Regions from separate parts of the Micromonospora sp. NPDC048935 genome, predicted to be linked through region 1. Evidence: riboswitches for the same ligand, from Rfam matches in the RefSeq annotation. Region 1 holds a riboswitch; the other holds the start of a gene.
What was found. A riboswitch is a leader RNA that binds a small molecule or an ion and turns the genes downstream of it on or off. The one in region 1 is predicted to bind cyclic di-AMP.
Positions count from the first base shown of each region.

Region 1 (7,641 bases):
GAAGCGCAGATCGACAAGAAGTGGGAGCAGTTGGAGCCCACTATCGAGCAGTACAACAAGGTCAGGGCGCAGCTGAAGGTCAATCGGCAGAAGTCGGTCGACCTGCAGAAGAAGATCGAGCCGCTGGCGCTACAGAGCGAGTTGGCGCTCAACCGGGTCGGCGATCTCGCCTCCCGCTACTACATCTCGGGCCCGTCGCACGACATTGGCGCGCTGCTGGTCAGCGCCAAGCCGGACACGCTCACCGAGCAGCTCACCATCCTCGACCGGCTGGCCGCGCAAGAGCGCAAGGAGGTCGAGGGCGTCCTTGCCGTACGGGCCAAGTACGACGGCGAGAAGCAGAAGCTGGACACGCTGATCGCGACCCAGACCAAGCAGCAGAACGAGCTGGCGGCCAAGAAGAAGCAGATCGACGCCGAGATCAAGCAGCTCGAGGCGTCGATGCCGAAGACCACGGTCAAGACCGCCGGGTGCCCGACCATCAACGGTGTGGTTTCCGTGGCCGCCCAGAAGGCGATCAAGACCGCCTGCCAGCAGGTCGGCGATCCGTACGTCTGGGGCGCCGTCGGCCCGAACTCGTTCGACTGCTCGGGGCTGACCCAGTACGCCTACAAGTCGGCCGGGATCTACCTCACCCACCACACCGGAGACCAGTGGAACGAGGGCAAGGCCGTCTCGCGATCCGAGGCCCGTGCCGGTGACCTGGTCTTCTTCTACTCCGGTCTGAGTCATGTCGGGCTGTATCTGGGTAACAACCAGATGGTGCACGCGCCACGAGCCGGTAAACCGGTGTCGGTGTCCAGCATCAACACCATGCCCGTCGCCGGGTTCCGCAGACCTGGCTGATCCACCTCGCGCGACACGACGGCCCCCGGTCACCGACCGGGGGCCGTCGTGGTTTCTCAGCGGGGCGCACCCACCGGGGACGGCAGAAGCTGCACGTCGGCCAGGTCGACGTACATGATGCGGTGGCCGAACTGGATCTGCGCGTACCGGTTCCTGCCGCGGATCACCGTCCAGTCGCCGGGCGAGGAACCGTCGAACGTGCTGGCCCGGTAGTACTCGCCCGGCAGCACCGCGCCGACGGCGTACCGCTGTCCGGCGGCCAGGGTGTACTGCAGCGGCGAGATCGCCTGGTAGGGCACACCTGCCGGGTAGGCGGCCTGCTCCGGGTAGGCGCGTCCGTAGACCGGGATGGTGGCCCGACCGGGCTTCGGGGTGGCCACCACGCCGACGGTCCAGCTGGCGGTGGGCGCGGACGCCGGGTTGTGGAACCACGCCCGCTGCCCGAGGTACCAGATCGCCGTCCAGTCGCCCTGCCGGCCGGCAAGCGCGTACGTCTGACCGGCGGAGGCGCGGGCACCGTGGTCCGACACCTCCATCGTGTTGGGGGTGCCGTCGGGGCGGAGCGCGATGTCGTTGACGAGCGGCGCGTCCGCGGCCGGTGCGGAGCGCAGCACCACCGCCGAGGAGCCGCGTGGCGCGCACGGCACACCGGCGGTGACGCAGCCGATGAACGCCGGCTGGTTGGTGGCGAAGTCCGGGTCGATCCGGACCAGACCGGTGGCCGGGGTGCCGGTGTCCAGCCGGGGCGCGTGCAGCAGCATGAAGTAGTGCGTCCAGTCCCAGTACGGGCCGGTGTCCCAGTGCATCCCCCGGACGTTCGCGGCGATGGTGCCGGGCACGTTGTCGTGGCCGATGATGTGCTGACGGTCCAGCGGGACGCCCAGCCGCAGCGCGAGGTGCCGGACCAGCTTCGCCGAGGCCCGGTACATGGCCTCGGTGTACCAGGTGCCCTGCGCCGCGAAGCCCTCGTGCTCCAGCCCGATCGCCTTGGCGTTGACGTACCAGTTGCCGGCGTGCCAGGCGACATCCTTGGTCTTCACGTGCTGGGCGACGTGCCCGTCCACCGAGCGCAGCGTGTAGTGCCAGCTCACGTAGGTCGGGTCCCGCACGAGTTGCAGGGTGGTCGCCCAACTGCCCTCGGTGTCGTGGATGACGATGTACTCGACCTTCTGCCGGGCGGGCCGGTCGGACAGGTCGTGGTTGCCGTAGTCCCCGTCGCCGAACGCCGCGTAGGGCGCCGGGATCCACTCGCAGGAGATGGTGCGGGGGCACTCCAGCCCGTCCGGGCGGGCGAGCCGGCGCAGACCCAGTCGGTCCAGCCAGGAGCGCTCCGGACGGATCGCCCGGGCCGGCAGCGTGATCCGCGCTCCGTCGTCGGTCATCCGCGACTCACCGGTGCCGATGGTGGTGAAGACCTCGTCGGCGAAGGCCGCCGCGGCGTCGACGGTGTCCGCGCCGGAGTAGCGGGCCACCGCGCCGTACCAGGTGGCCGGGTCGGTGCCGGCACCGACGGGCGCACCCAACTCCCGCTGGTACGAGGCCAGCAGCGCCGCGCCGCCGCGGATGTTGACGCCGACGTCGGTACGCAGCGCGTCGGGGGCCGCGCCGGTCAGCGCGGCGGCGGCGTCCACGGTCTGCAACGCGGCGGCCGGTGGTGCCGGGTCCGCCGGCCGAGGCGCGGGTGCCAGCGGGGTACGGGAGTCGTCGCCGCGCGGATCCTCGGTGCCGGTGCCGGTGCCGGTGCCGGTGCCTGTGCCGGTGTCGTGGTGGCCGGCCACGGGCAGCGCGGCCACGTGTCTGGCGTCGGTCAGGTGCATCGGGCCGTAACCGCCGCTGGTGCTGGGTGTGCCGGCGTTGCTGTCCCAGCGGGACTCCAGGTAGGAGACGCCGAGCAGCACGTCGGTCGGTACGCCGAACTCGGCCGCCGCGGCGGCGTACTGCTGCTGGCGGTCGCCGCTGGGCGCGGCGGCGGCGTTGGCGGGTAGCGGCACCGCGGTCGCGGCGGCGACCACGGCGGCGGCGAGCAGTGCGCGCCGGCCGGGGGACAGGGTTGGAGGGTGCATCGAACCCCCTAGATTCCACGGGTGCAGGTCAGGTCACCTTCGCGCCGCCCGGGAGTCCGCGTCAATACCTTTCTATGTGTCGACCCGCCCAGAAAGAAATCTTCGCATCTGGTCGATGCTCCTCTCCGATCGATACGGAGTGTCACGGCCGTGCGGGTTGCGAAGTGGTAACGAGCGTCTCTACTCTGGTCTTTCGTCGGCCCGATAGCAGCTCCGCCCAGCCCGGGCGGTAACGGACCGACACCGCCGAGTCGTTTCCGAACGAACCGGGGACCCACGTCCCTCGGGGTGAATCCGCAGCCACTGCGGTAGGGCGCCGACTTCCCGCCCGAACCCGTCAGCTAACCCGGTAGGCGGTCAGGAAGAAGGAGTACGGAACCCCGGTGGCACTCCATGCCCCGCGGCCGTCGTCCGAGCGGTCGGCAACAGCCGACCCCATGTCGATCGCGCCGCGCCCACGCTGGTCCCGCTTCACCACCGCGCTCGCCGCACTGGCCGGCGTCGCCGTCGTCCTGACCGGCAGCGTCACCGCGGCCCACGCCGACCCGTCCGTCGCCGAGATCGAGCGCCAGATCGACGCCGACTGGAACAAACTCGAACCGATCATCGAACAGCACAACGCCACCCGGATCGACCTCGCCGCCAAGCGCAGGCAGGCCGACGCGCTTGCCGCCCGGATCGTCCCGCTGGAGCGCCAGGTCGACGCCGCGATGGACAAGGTCAGCGCCCTGGCGGTGCGCGCGTACAAGGGCGAGAACGTGCTGACCGTCAACGCCGTGCTGGGCAGCCGGTCGCCCAGCGAGGTGGTCGGGCAGCTCGAAATGCTCGACCGCTTCGCGCACAACCAGCAACAGGACGTCCGCGAGGTGGCCGACCTGCGCGACACGTTGGCCGGGCAGAAGGCGCCGCTCGATGCGATGGTGGCCCAACTGACCCGCACCGAGGCTCAGCTGGCGGCGAAGAAGAAGCAGATCAACGAGGAGATCGACAAGCTACAGAAGCTGCGCCTCAAGGTGTACGGCAGCGGTGGCGGCGGTCCGCTGCGCCCGGCGCCCTGCCCTGCCAGCTATCCCGGTGGCGCCGCCGGCACGGCGGTCAAGTTCGCCTGCGCGCAGATCGGCAAGCCCTACGTCTGGGGTGCCGAGGGCCCGAACTCGTACGACTGCTCCGGGCTGATGCTGGCCGCCTGGGCGAAGGCCGGGGTGTCCCTGCCGCACAACGCCGCCGCGCAGAGCCGCGCCACCAGGAAGGTCAGCAAGGGCGACCTGCGCCCCGGTGACCTGGTCTTCTACTACAGCGACATCCACCACGTCGGCATGTACGTCGGTGACGGCTGGGTGGTGCACGCCTCGCAGGCCGGCGAACCGGTCAAGATGAAGCGGGCCGACGACGGTCAGGTCCACAGCTACGGCCGTCCAGGCTGATCAGTGCGCTGACCGAGGGCCCGTCGCGATCCGCCGCGGCGGGCCCTCGTCGTCACGGGTTCAGCGGGTGGGCCAGGTGCGCCAGTGCTGCCAGGCACGGCTCGGCGTCGGCCCCCGCTGCCCCTGGTAGCGCGAGCCGTAGACCGCCGAACCGTACGGGTGCTCGGCCGGCGAGGAGAGCCGGAAGATGCAGAGCTGCCCGATCTTCATTCCCGGCCAGAGGGTGATCGGCAGGTTGGCCACGTTCGAGAGTTCCAGCGTGACGTGACCGGAGAAGCCGGGGTCGATGAAGCCGGCCGTGGAGTGCGTGAGCAGCCCGAGCCGCCCCAGCGAACTCTTGCCCTCCAGCCGGCCGGCGAGCTGGTCACCGAGCGAGATGACCTCCAGCGTCGAGGCGAGCACGAACTCACCGGGGTGCAGCACGAACGGCTCCCCGTCGGGCACCTCGATCGCCGAGGTCAGGTCGTCCTGCTGCATCGCCGGATCGATGTGGGTGTAGAGATGGTTGTTGAAGACGCGGAACAGCCGGTCCAGTCGCACGTCGATGCTGGAAGGTTGGACCAGGGTGGGCTCGAACGGCTCCAGGCCCAGCGTGCCGGCCTTGATCTCGGAGACCAGGTCGCGGTCGGAGAGCAGCATCGGACCACCATAGCGAGGCGGGGGGTGACCAGCGTGTCGAGGTCGCTGCTCGTACATTTGTTCGATAGAATGCTCGCATGGCTTCCTGGTCCGAATTCGCCGCCGACGAGCCCCGACTCGCCGACGGGATCCGCGTTCTCCTCCAGCAGTACGGGCCGGGCTTCGGCTACCTGGCCACGGTCCGCGCCGACGGCGGGCCCCGGGTCCATCCGGTCTCCCCGGTCATCACCGACGAGGGTCTGTTCTGCTTCATCATCGACTCTCCGAAGCGCCGTGACCTCGAACGCGACGGCCGCTACGCGCTGCACTCGTTCCCCCCGGAGGAGAGCGACGACGAGGCGTACGTGGCGGGGCATGCCCGTCCGGTGACCGATCCGGCCCGGGTGGCGCAACTGGCGCAGAGCGCCCGCGCCGAGCCGCAGGTCGACTGGAGGCTCTTCGAGTTCACCATCGACGTGGCGATGCTCACCCGCCGCGAGCAGCACCTCGCGGGCGTCCCGGGCCTTACGCCGGGCCGTCCGGCCGTTCGGGTCTGGCTCGACCCGCACGCCCCGACGGCGGCTGCCGCGCCACTCACCGTGCCGTCGACCCGCCCGGCCCGCCGCAGTCGCGACGTCCAGTGCACGGCCGCCTGACCACGGCCCAGAGACAGTCGGTGCCGGCTCCGTGCTGACGGAGCCGGCATTCGGCCGTACGCCCGGCGCTGCCCCCCGCGCCGCGCCGCCGCGCGCTGCCCTGCCCTGCCCTGCCCCGCCCCGTCCGGCGCTGCCCGGCACCGGCCTGCGGGCGCCGCCCCGCATGATCGACTCGATTATCATGAAATCGCGGTGTCCCGGCCGCTCGGACACCCCGACTTTCAGGAACCCGAGTGGATCAAGCCGGGCCGAACCCGGGCCGAACCAGGCAGAGCGGGCAGAGCGGCACGCGGGCAAGCGGCGGGCCGGGGTGCCTGGGTGCACGGGCACGGCGACTCGGGTACAGTGGTGCCGCTTGCGGGTGTAGTTCAATGGCAGAACATCAGCTTCCCAAGCTGACAGTGCGGGTTCGATTCCCGTCACCCGCTCCACGTACGGAAGCCTTGGTCAGGACGGATGTCCCGCCAGGGCTTCCGTGGTTCTAGGTCATGCTGAAACAGGGATGGGCCATTAGTGGGCCATTAGCTCGCCTCGGCGGCCGGTCCGTTGCCCTCGGCAACCCGCTTGACCTTGCGCTTGCTCGGCTTGCGTCGGGCCGCCCTGACGGCCTTGTCGATCGCGTCGGCGATGACCTGGTCGGCCTCCCGATTGGCGTGCTGATAGATCAGCGTCGCGCGGGGACTGTCGTGGCCCATCCGGGCCACGATGTCTCGCAGGCTGGCGCCGGGCGCCCGCGACGCGAGCGTGTTGCCGGGTCCGGTGCGCGGGCTACCCGGCGGCGCAGCTGACGTTGTTGAGCGTGAACGCAATTGGTACCGCGTCGCTGGCCTGCCAGGTGCCCAGGACGCCGAAGACCACCGAGGCGCCCGGCGCCACCAGGGGGTTGTAGCTGGCGTTCCGGGCCGTGACGGTGGCACCGCTCTGCTGGGCGGTGGCGGACCAGGACTGGACGATGTGCTGGTCACCGGGGAAGGTGAAGCTGAGCGCCCAACCGTTGACCGGCACGGTGCTGGTGTTCTTGATGGTGATCTGGGCGGTGAAGCCTCCCGGCCACTCGCTCCCGGTGCGGTAGCTCACGGTGCAGGGCGCCGCCGGCGGCGGGCCGATCGGCACCGTGGCGGTCCGGGTGAGCACGGTGCCGGTGGCGGTGTCCTCTACCCGGACCGTGACCTCCAGACCGGTGGCCGTACAGCCGGAGGAGACCAGGTAACCGTCGCGCCAGCTGAAGGTCGCGCCCGGATCGACAGTGACCGCCCAGCCCGGCAGCGGGGGAAGGGCCGGGCAGCCGGTGGGGATGCCGGGGGTGGAGCCGACGAACCGGGCGTAGATCGCCGTGCCGAACTGTTGCTGTTGGGCGGTGCAGTTCTGCCCGACGGCCGTGGCGGTGACGGCCTGGCCCGGAACCACCCGCGGCGGGTTGAAGGTGAGCGACTGGATCTGGACGGTACCGGCGCAGGCGTCGGCCGGGACGGTCGCGCCGGCCGGGGCGGTGCCGGCCGGATCGGCCTGCGCCGCCGCTGCGGGGACGGCCAGTGCACCGGCGGCGCAGACGGCGGCTGCGGCGAGCGTCAGGAGCGTACGCAAGAGGGTCCTCCTGGGTGAGCCGGGGGATACGGGCGTCGCCAGTTGACCGCATCAATCAACGCCTGTCAATTGATTGGACGTCGAGTGCACGGGCTCTATCGGTAGTCGGCGAACACCCGGCGTTCCACACCGTCGACGGTGACCGGGCCGCCGTGGGGAAGGATCCACTGTGGTCGGGTGTGGCCGAAGGGGATGCCGACGCAGACGACTGCCTCCGGGTTGTAGCGGGTCACCATGTCGACGACTGTGTCGCGCTGCTGCTCGCGTAGCCGTGCCCGCTCCGCGACGGGGGGTCGGCGCGTCTGGTCGGAGACCGGGGGGCGGGCGACCAGCACCGCGTCGACGGCGCTGAGGAGACCGCGTTCACCGAGCGATCGGACGATCCAGCCGACCTCGCCGGCCGGGAGAAGCTCCTCCGACGTCTCGATGACCAGCACCCCGCCCCGCAGA
Region 1 is NZ_JBICTZ010000018.1:79,122-86,762, forward strand. Features, by position in the region: gene ACGFIW_RS32325 (NlpC/P60 family protein) at 1-846, shown strand, start outside; gene ACGFIW_RS32330 (N-acetylmuramoyl-L-alanine amidase) at 903-2,909, opposite strand; cyclic di-AMP (ydaO/yuaA leader) riboswitch at 3,144-3,279, shown strand; gene ACGFIW_RS32335 (NlpC/P60 family protein) at 3,347-4,333, shown strand; gene dcd (dCTP deaminase) at 4,394-4,972, opposite strand; gene ACGFIW_RS32345 (pyridoxamine 5'-phosphate oxidase family protein) at 5,050-5,607, shown strand; tRNA gene ACGFIW_RS32350 (tRNA-Gly) at 5,965-6,038, shown strand; gene ACGFIW_RS32355 (hypothetical protein) at 6,129-6,302, opposite strand; gene ACGFIW_RS32360 (cellulose binding domain-containing protein) at 6,376-7,191, opposite strand; gene ACGFIW_RS32365 (LD-carboxypeptidase) at 7,287-7,641, opposite strand, start outside.

Region 2 (7,641 bases), on a different contig from region 1:
ACGTCGATGGTGATGGTGTCCGGCCGGTACGTCTGGAGCTTCAGCGCGTGCGCCCCGCTCGCGGCCACCGCGTCGACGATGGCCAGCGCCCGGTCCAGCTCACCGTTGTGGTTCCCGGACATCTCGGCCACCACGAACGGTCGCTCCCCGGCACCGACCAGGTGCGGTCCGATCTTGATTGTCGCCGTCATTCCGACCCCTGCTCCGGTATGCCCGCACCCGCGTGCGGTGGTGCTGCTGTCGTCGTCCACCCGGCGGGCGGACGACCTGGAAGACCAGTGCGCCGGGAGCCGCCCCGGCTCCCGGCGTCGTGTGCGGTGGGGACTGTCACGGCAGGCGGCCCCCGGCCAGCGCGTCCCGCCGATCCGTCACCGTGCCGTCGTCGCGTGTCGTCGCGACGTCCGCCGCTCGCCCCGGGTCGTCGTCGGCGCTGACCGCACCGACCGCGGTGCCGCCGCCACCCGCCGGGGCACCGCGGCGCAGGCGACCGGCGACCCGGTGGGCCTGACGCAGTGCCGAGTACGCCAGCCAGTCGCCGCGCCCGACGAGACGGTGCTTGAGCCCGGTCACGCCCGACGGCAGCGGGTAGCCACCGCTGGGCAGGTACCGGCGGTAGTGCTCGGCGGCCCGGTGGAAGAAGTCCCGCCGCAGGTGTGGGTGCAGCCGGTCGTCGTTGCCCACCACCACCAGATAGTGGTTGATCATCAACTGGAACAGTTCGGCCTGCAACCGCTCGTCCGGGTGCTTGCGGGCGACCCAGTCCAACAGGCGCTCGTACTGGGCGAACGCGTCGAAGTGCCGGCCACTGCGGGTGGACGTGATCGCGCCCTGGCGGCCCTGCCGGTACAGGTAGCAGACCCGGTCCAGCACGGAGATCTTCTCCGCGCCGATCAGCAGCGGGTGGCTGAACGGGATGTCCTCGTACCAGCCGGGGAAGAACCGCAGCTCCAACTGGTCCAGGAAGTCCCGACGGACCACCTTGTTCCAGGCGGTGTGCTGCACCCGCAGCAGCCGTGGCTGGTCGGCCAGACGGGTCACGCCGGGAATGCCGCGCAACAGGTGACTGCTGGCGTCGACCTCCCGCCGGCCGTCCTCGTGCACCCGCAGGTGGTCGAGCATCAGCACGTCGGGCTGGTGCTGGCGCAGCCGGTCCAGCACCGCGGCGATCGTGCCGGGCGGCAACCAGTCGTCGCTGTCGACGAACCAGACGTACCGGCCGGCGGCCACGTCCAGCCCGGCGTTGCGGGCCAGGCCCAGACCCACGTTGCTGCTCAGGTGCACGACACGGACACCGTCGTGGCCGGCGGCGTACGAGCGGAGCATGTCGCCGCAGCCGTCCGGGGAGGCGTCGTCGACCGCGACCACCTCGACCGCGTCCGACTCAGCCACCGGGATGCCGGCCCGGATCGACTCAAGGCACTGGTACAGGTACGCCTCGACGCCGTAGACGGGCACGACGATGCTCAGCAGCGGTGCGTGCGTCGGCTCATTGACCACGCCCGCCACCTTCGACGACCCGGGTGACCGGCCCCGGAACCGCGCGTGGCCGACGATGGTGGAGTCGCTGAACTCCCGACCAGCGGAAGGTTAACGACGACCGGCGGGATCGGGCCCGCGACGGGCGGGACGCGTCCGGTTCACCCGGGAGTGACCCGGTAGGGTGCCCCGGGTGCGGCCCTGCCGGGCCGTCGCGGGCGTCGCCGTCGCGCCGTCCACGCCGCGTCGAGGAGGATACGAACGTGCTGGTGACCCTGCCAAGCCTCGGTATCCCCGCATGACGAGCACCGACGCGGCGTCCACCGCCCGGCCCGGCCCGGCGCCGGCCCGGCTGCCCTCGCTGACCGGGCTGCGGTGGATCGCCGCGTTGCTGGTCTTCGGTTTCCACGCGGGCACCATGCGGATCATCGCCGAACCGGACTACAAGGCCGTGGTCGACAAGGTGTTCAGCCTCGGCCTGTCCGGGGTGCAGTTCTTCTTCATCCTCAGCGGGTTCGTGCTGGTCTGGTCGGCGCGCGAGGGCGACTCGCGGCGCACCTTCTGGCGGCGGCGGGTTGCCAAGATCTACCCCAACCACCTGGTGCTGTTCGGGGCGACGGTGCTCGTCGCCTGGTGGTTCGCCGACCCGGTGCTGCCGGCGGCCGCGCTGGAGAACCTGCTGCTGTTGCAGGCGTGGGATCCCCGCCCGGGCTGGTTCTACAGCATCAACACGGTGAGCTGGTCGCTGTCCTGCGAGTTCTTCTTCTACCTCTGCCTGCCGCTGGTGCTGCCGCTGCTGCGCCGGGCCCGGCCGACGCTGCTCGTGGTGCTGCTCGTCGCGTTGCCCCTGCTGATCCTCGCGCTCTGGCCGGCCCAGCACCTGGTGCCCGAGGTGAGCCGGTGGTGGTTCACCCAGATCTTCCCGCCGGCCCGGTCGCTGGAGTTCTGGTTGGGCGCGGTGGCGGCCGAGCTGATGCGCCGGGGTCTCTGGCGGGGCCCCGGGCTGACCTGGGCCAGCGTCATCTTCGTGGGCGTCTGGGTGGTGGCCGCGCAGTGGATCCCCGCGGAGTTGTGGACCACGTTGCTCGCGGTCGCGTACCTGCTCGTCATCACCGCCGCCGCGGACGCGGACGTGCGGGACCGGCGGTCGCCGTGGCGGTCCCGGCCGCTGGTCTGGCTCGGCGAGGTCTCCTTCGCCTTCTACCTGGTCCACGTGCTGGTGATGACGAGCGTGCTGCGCTTCAGCGGTGACTGGGGGACCGGTTTCCCGGGCTGGCGCGGCCCGGCCGTGGTGCTCGGTTTCCTGCTGGCGAACCTGGTCCTCGCCGGGCTGCTGCACCGCTTCGTCGAAACCCCGATGATGCGCCGGCTCGCGCCGCGCCGTCCGGCCCGACCGGTGTCCGTGCCCGGACAACGCACCGCCGCGACCCAGGCCGCCGCCGACGCGACCGGCGGCGTGGGTGCCCGAGCCGAGCCCGGCGGGCCCGACCAGACCGAGAATCGATCGACGTACGCGGACACCCGCTGACACCGTCCACCCAGGTCAGCGTCTCGGCGCGGCGTACGCCGACACGCCCGTGGTCGGTGCGCCAGGCGTCGGCACGACGGTAGCGTGGGGAGGTGCTTCCGGTCGCGTTCACCTGTCCGCTGTGGTGGGTGGCGCGCTGGGCGACACGGGTGCTGACCAGCCTCGCCGTCGTCGCGGCCCTGGCGCTCGGCGCAGGCCCGGCCACCGTGCCGACGCCAAGCGCCCTACCGAGCCTGAGCGCGGTGCCGAGCCTGAGCGCGGTGCTGTCGCCGTTCGGCTCCGGTCCGCCCGCGGCGGCCTGCCGGCCCACCTGGCCGGCGGCGGCCGAGGAGGCCGCGCACCCGGTGCCGGCGGCCGGTGCGGGTGTCGCCGAGGGGGCCTTCCCGGCCTGGTCGGTCGACGCACAACCGGCTCTCCCCGGCGCCCAGGGCGCCATCGCGACCGGCGTGCTGCCGGTGTGCGCGACCGGGTCCGACCGGCTGCCGCTCGTCGACGGTCTGCACAACTGGCCGCCCCGGGGCCCACCCGGGCGCTGAGCCAGCGGGACACGCGTCCCGTCGCCGCGCCCTGTCGACCCACCAGCTCCGCACCCCGCCGATCCCGTGGCCCGCCGTGGCCGGCGGCCGGTGGGGCTCCCATCGCTCTGCTTCCTCCGCGAGGTGCCGACCATGGAGACAGTCGTCTTCTACCAGTTCGTAACCGAGGTGCCGCAGGCAGCCGCCATCTGGTCGGCCCTGTTCCTGCTGGCACTGGGCGTCCTCGCCGTGCTTGTCGCCCGGCCCGAACGGGACCGGCCCGCCGACGGCCCGCCGCCGCCCGTCCCGACCGCCCGCGAGGTGGCCGCGGCCGAAACCGTCGACAGACACCGGTACGCCGAGGAGGTGGCCGTCGCCGCGGCCGGCGCTGCCAAGACGGCCGGGCGGCGACGGGATGCCTGGTTGACGGCTCAGGAGCAGGTGGAACGGGCCTGGGCGCGGTACGACGAGGCGGACACCGCCGCGCGTCGCTTCGCGGTGTCCGGGGCGCTGCCCACCCCGGGCACCCCCCGCACCCCCGCCGAGTACGCGTCCCGGGAGCGCTACCTGCACCGGGCGGCGACGGCGGCGTACTGGCGGGGTGACCTGACCATGGCGCAGCTCGGTGATGTCTTCGGGCGGCGGCGCGGCTGGGATCCCCGGCGGCACCCGGTCGAGCAGGAGGCGCTGCTCAGCCGGGCGATCCGGGACGCGCGGCTGGCCGACTACCAGGCCGCGGCCACGGCGGAGCGGGCCGCCTGGCGGGATGCGGACCTGGCCGCCTCCTCGGCGCGCACCCTCGCGGTGGAGGCGGCCACGGCGGTTGCCCGGTTGCGGCCGAGCCCGGCGCCCGCCCGCCGGCTGGTGCGCGGGGTGCCCCGGCCCGCCGTCGTGGCACGCTGGCGCCCGGCCCGTGCCCTTCGAGCCCGATCCGTTATGTGAGCCCGGTCACGGATTTACGAATCGGGCGTCCGGCACGATCGGCTCGATTTTTCCCGGGATTGTGGCCGCATTGCCGGCGGCCTGTCCGGTTGTCGACCGGAGGCGTCGCCGTCACCGGTTGTCCCATCGAGTCACGTCATCGGCAATACGCGCAGAAATTGCGGCTCCCATTGAGGTTTACGCAGGTGAGGCCGGCTTGGCAGGGTGTGGGTGGGCCAGTAGTGTCGTCCCGTCCGGTGCGGTAACCGATCGCAAGAGGCGACGCCGCGCCGACCCGCTCAATCGTGATCAACGAACCGGGGACCCATCAGTAAGTCCGGGGTGAATCCGCGAGCCACGGCCCGCGGTAGGGCGATCTTCCCGCCCGAATCCGTCAGCTAACCCGGTCGGCGGTGTCGGAAGGAGTTCCCAACTCGTGCAGCACCTTTCCACCCCTCGGCTGTTCCCTCGCCTCCACGGCGCAGCGGTGCCCCCGCTCATCCGTCCAGTGACGGTGAGCTGACCCCTCGGGTCATCGCCTCTCCCGCCCGGCCGTGCCGGGCGATTCCCTGAGCGGTTCACCATCCGCGGACCACGGTCCGCGCGCTGGCGCCTGCCCGGACACCGGTCGCGCCCCGGTGTGCCGCTCTCCCCCCGATCCGTGGAGGACCCCGTGAAGCACACCATGCAGCGTCAGCTCCGCCGCATCGCGACCGAGCGCCCGTACCAGATCGTCGCCGCCTCCGCCGCGGCCCTCGTGCTCGCCGCCACCACCGGCACCCTGCTCACCGTCGCCGACGACGCCCCGGCCGCTCCGCGCACCGCGACCACTGTCGCCGAGATGCGCAGCGACATCACCACCTCCCGCGGCGACGCGTCCCCGTCGGCCAGCGCCGCGCCGTCCAGCGCCGCCCCGGCCACCAGCGCCCCCGCGCCCGCCGCCAAGGTCAGCAGCAACCCGGACCTGACCCGTAAGCCGGAGCGGCCGAAGCCCCCGGCGACCAAGGTGCTCGACTACGAGTACGAGGCGCAGAACACGTACTACAACTGCGGCCCGGCGGCCACCCGCAACGCGCTCAGCGCCAGCGGGATCGACCGTACCCAGGAAGAACTCGCTGCCGAACTGGGCACCACCGAGATGGGCACCAACTCGGCCGAGGACACCACCCGGGCGCTCAACGCCGAGGTGAAGGGTTCCCCGTACCGGACCCGGATGTTCCCCGGCGCGCCCAGCCCGGCGCAGATGGACCGCCTCCAGGCCGACGTCGTCCGGGCCATCACCGACGGCCGGGGCGTGGTGGCGAACGTCGTCGGCGACGCCACCGACACCGACGGCGGCTGGCACTCCTACGGCGGCGGTCACTACGTCGCTGTCGTGGGTTACAAGGACAACGGCCGCACCGTGCGGATCGCCGACTCGGCGAACCCGGCCGACCCGTCGTACTGGATCACCACCATCGACCTGGCCAACTGGATCACCAGCCGGGGCTACTCCGCCTGACCCGGGCACCCGAACCGCCGCGGGCGTCGTCCCCCACAAGGGGCCGACGCCCGCGGCGTCTCTCCCGCCGGCCCGGGGTACGCCCCCGTCGGCGACTCTCGTCCCGGCCAGCGAACCGTGGGAGACTGCGGCCGTGGTGGACGAATCGGGTGGTCACGCCGGTCGACGGCCGGTCCTGCTGCTGTTGCACGGCATGGGGGCGACCGGTGACGTGTGGTTGCCCTGCGCGGCGCACCTGGAACAACACTGGCCCGGCCGGTGGCTGGCACCGGACCTCGCCGGCCACGGCTGGGCACCGCCGCTGCCGTCGTACTCCTTCGCCGGTCTCGCACAGCGGATCGCGCAGGCCCTCGCCCCCGACGACCGGCTCGTCGTGCTCGGGCACTCGCTGGGCGGCGTGGTCGGCCTCGCGTTGGCCGCGCGCGACGCCGGGATGCCGGTGGACGCCGTGGTCGGGTTCGGCATCAAGGCGCTCTGGTCACCCGCCGAGCTGGACCGTGCCGCCGAACTCGCCGCCCGCCCGGTGAGCTGGTTCGCCAGCCGCACCGAGGCGGCCCGCCGCTACCTGCGCGTCTCCGGGCTGGCCGGCCTGCTCCCACCGGACCACCCGGTGGTGGACGCCGGCCTTCGTCAGGTCGACGGCAAGTGGCGTCTCGCCATGGATCCCCACGCCTTCGCCGTCGGCGAGCCCGACCTGGGCGCGCTGCTGGCGGCGACCGACGCCCCGGTGCTGCTGGCGCGTGGCGAGCACGACCCGATGGTCACCGACGCGCAGCTCAGGGAGTACGGCGTACCGGTCGACACGCTGCCCGGCCTCGGGCACAACGCGCACGTGCAGGACCCGGCGGCCGTGCTGGCGCTGCTGGACGCGTACCGCTGAGGTTCGTTGCGGGTGTAGAACCGGTAGTGGCGCCACACCCGGACGCCCACCATCCCGCGTGGATGTCCACAGTCGAGCAATCCCTGATCACCACCGTGAGCCTGAACGGTCGAGGCGCTGTACGTGCGGACCGCCATCGACCCGTTCGACCCCGGGCCGGTCGACCGGCCGGTGGAGACCCGGGAGACGGGGCTGCGGGGCCGGGACGAGGACGGTCCGGACGAGGCCGAGTTGATCATCGCGATCGAGGAGGCGCTGCGGGACGCCGTACGGGTCGTGCTGACTGTCGACGTCGTCGGGCCGGTCGCGGACGCCGCAGCCGTCGTCCGGCATGTCGTCGGGATCGACGAGGAGGACATCGAGTCGGTCAAGAGCGAGACCCTCGCCGACGGGCAGCAAAGGATCGTGGCACACCTCGGGGCCACGCTGATGGGCGCCGAGGAGGTGCTGCGGTTCGTCATCGCCTCCGCCGAACTCCGACCCCGCCCAGCATGCGGTCGCCCCCCGCGGCCGGTCAGCTCGCCGGCTGGAGATCGTGCTCTTCATAGAGCCGACGGAACGTCCTGGAGGCCGACCACTGGACCGCACCGACGGCGACGCCCGCGACGATCGTCAGGTTCACCACATAGTGGGTCGCTACGAAGAAGGCCAGGAACGCCAGTCCACGCCGGCGGAAGACGAACCTGTACATGCCCGCATCGCACGCGATCGACACTGCCAACATCAACACAGGGCCGAGCAGCCCAGCCGGCCCCAAGATGAGCGGAAGCAGGAATGCGGGCAGCGAGGCCGCCGCCGCAAGACTGGCCCACGCTCGTTG
Region 2 is NZ_JBICTZ010000001.1:1,052,157-1,059,797, forward strand. Features, by position in the region: gene pseI (pseudaminic acid synthase) at 1-191, opposite strand, end outside; gene ACGFIW_RS05230 (glycosyltransferase family 2 protein) at 328-1,497, opposite strand; gene ACGFIW_RS05235 (acyltransferase family protein) at 1,775-3,004, shown strand; gene ACGFIW_RS05240 (hypothetical protein) at 3,097-3,540, shown strand; gene ACGFIW_RS05245 (hypothetical protein) at 3,673-4,461, shown strand; cyclic di-AMP (ydaO/yuaA leader) riboswitch at 4,727-4,868, shown strand; gene ACGFIW_RS05250 (C39 family peptidase) at 5,102-5,941, shown strand; gene ACGFIW_RS05255 (alpha/beta fold hydrolase) at 6,075-6,821, shown strand; gene ACGFIW_RS05260 (hypothetical protein) at 6,909-7,367, opposite strand; gene ACGFIW_RS05265 (glycosyltransferase family 2 protein) at 7,336-7,641, opposite strand, start outside.
Region 2: another riboswitch for cyclic di-AMP. It lies ahead of ACGFIW_RS05250 (C39 family peptidase); the one in region 1 lies ahead of ACGFIW_RS32335 (NlpC/P60 family protein).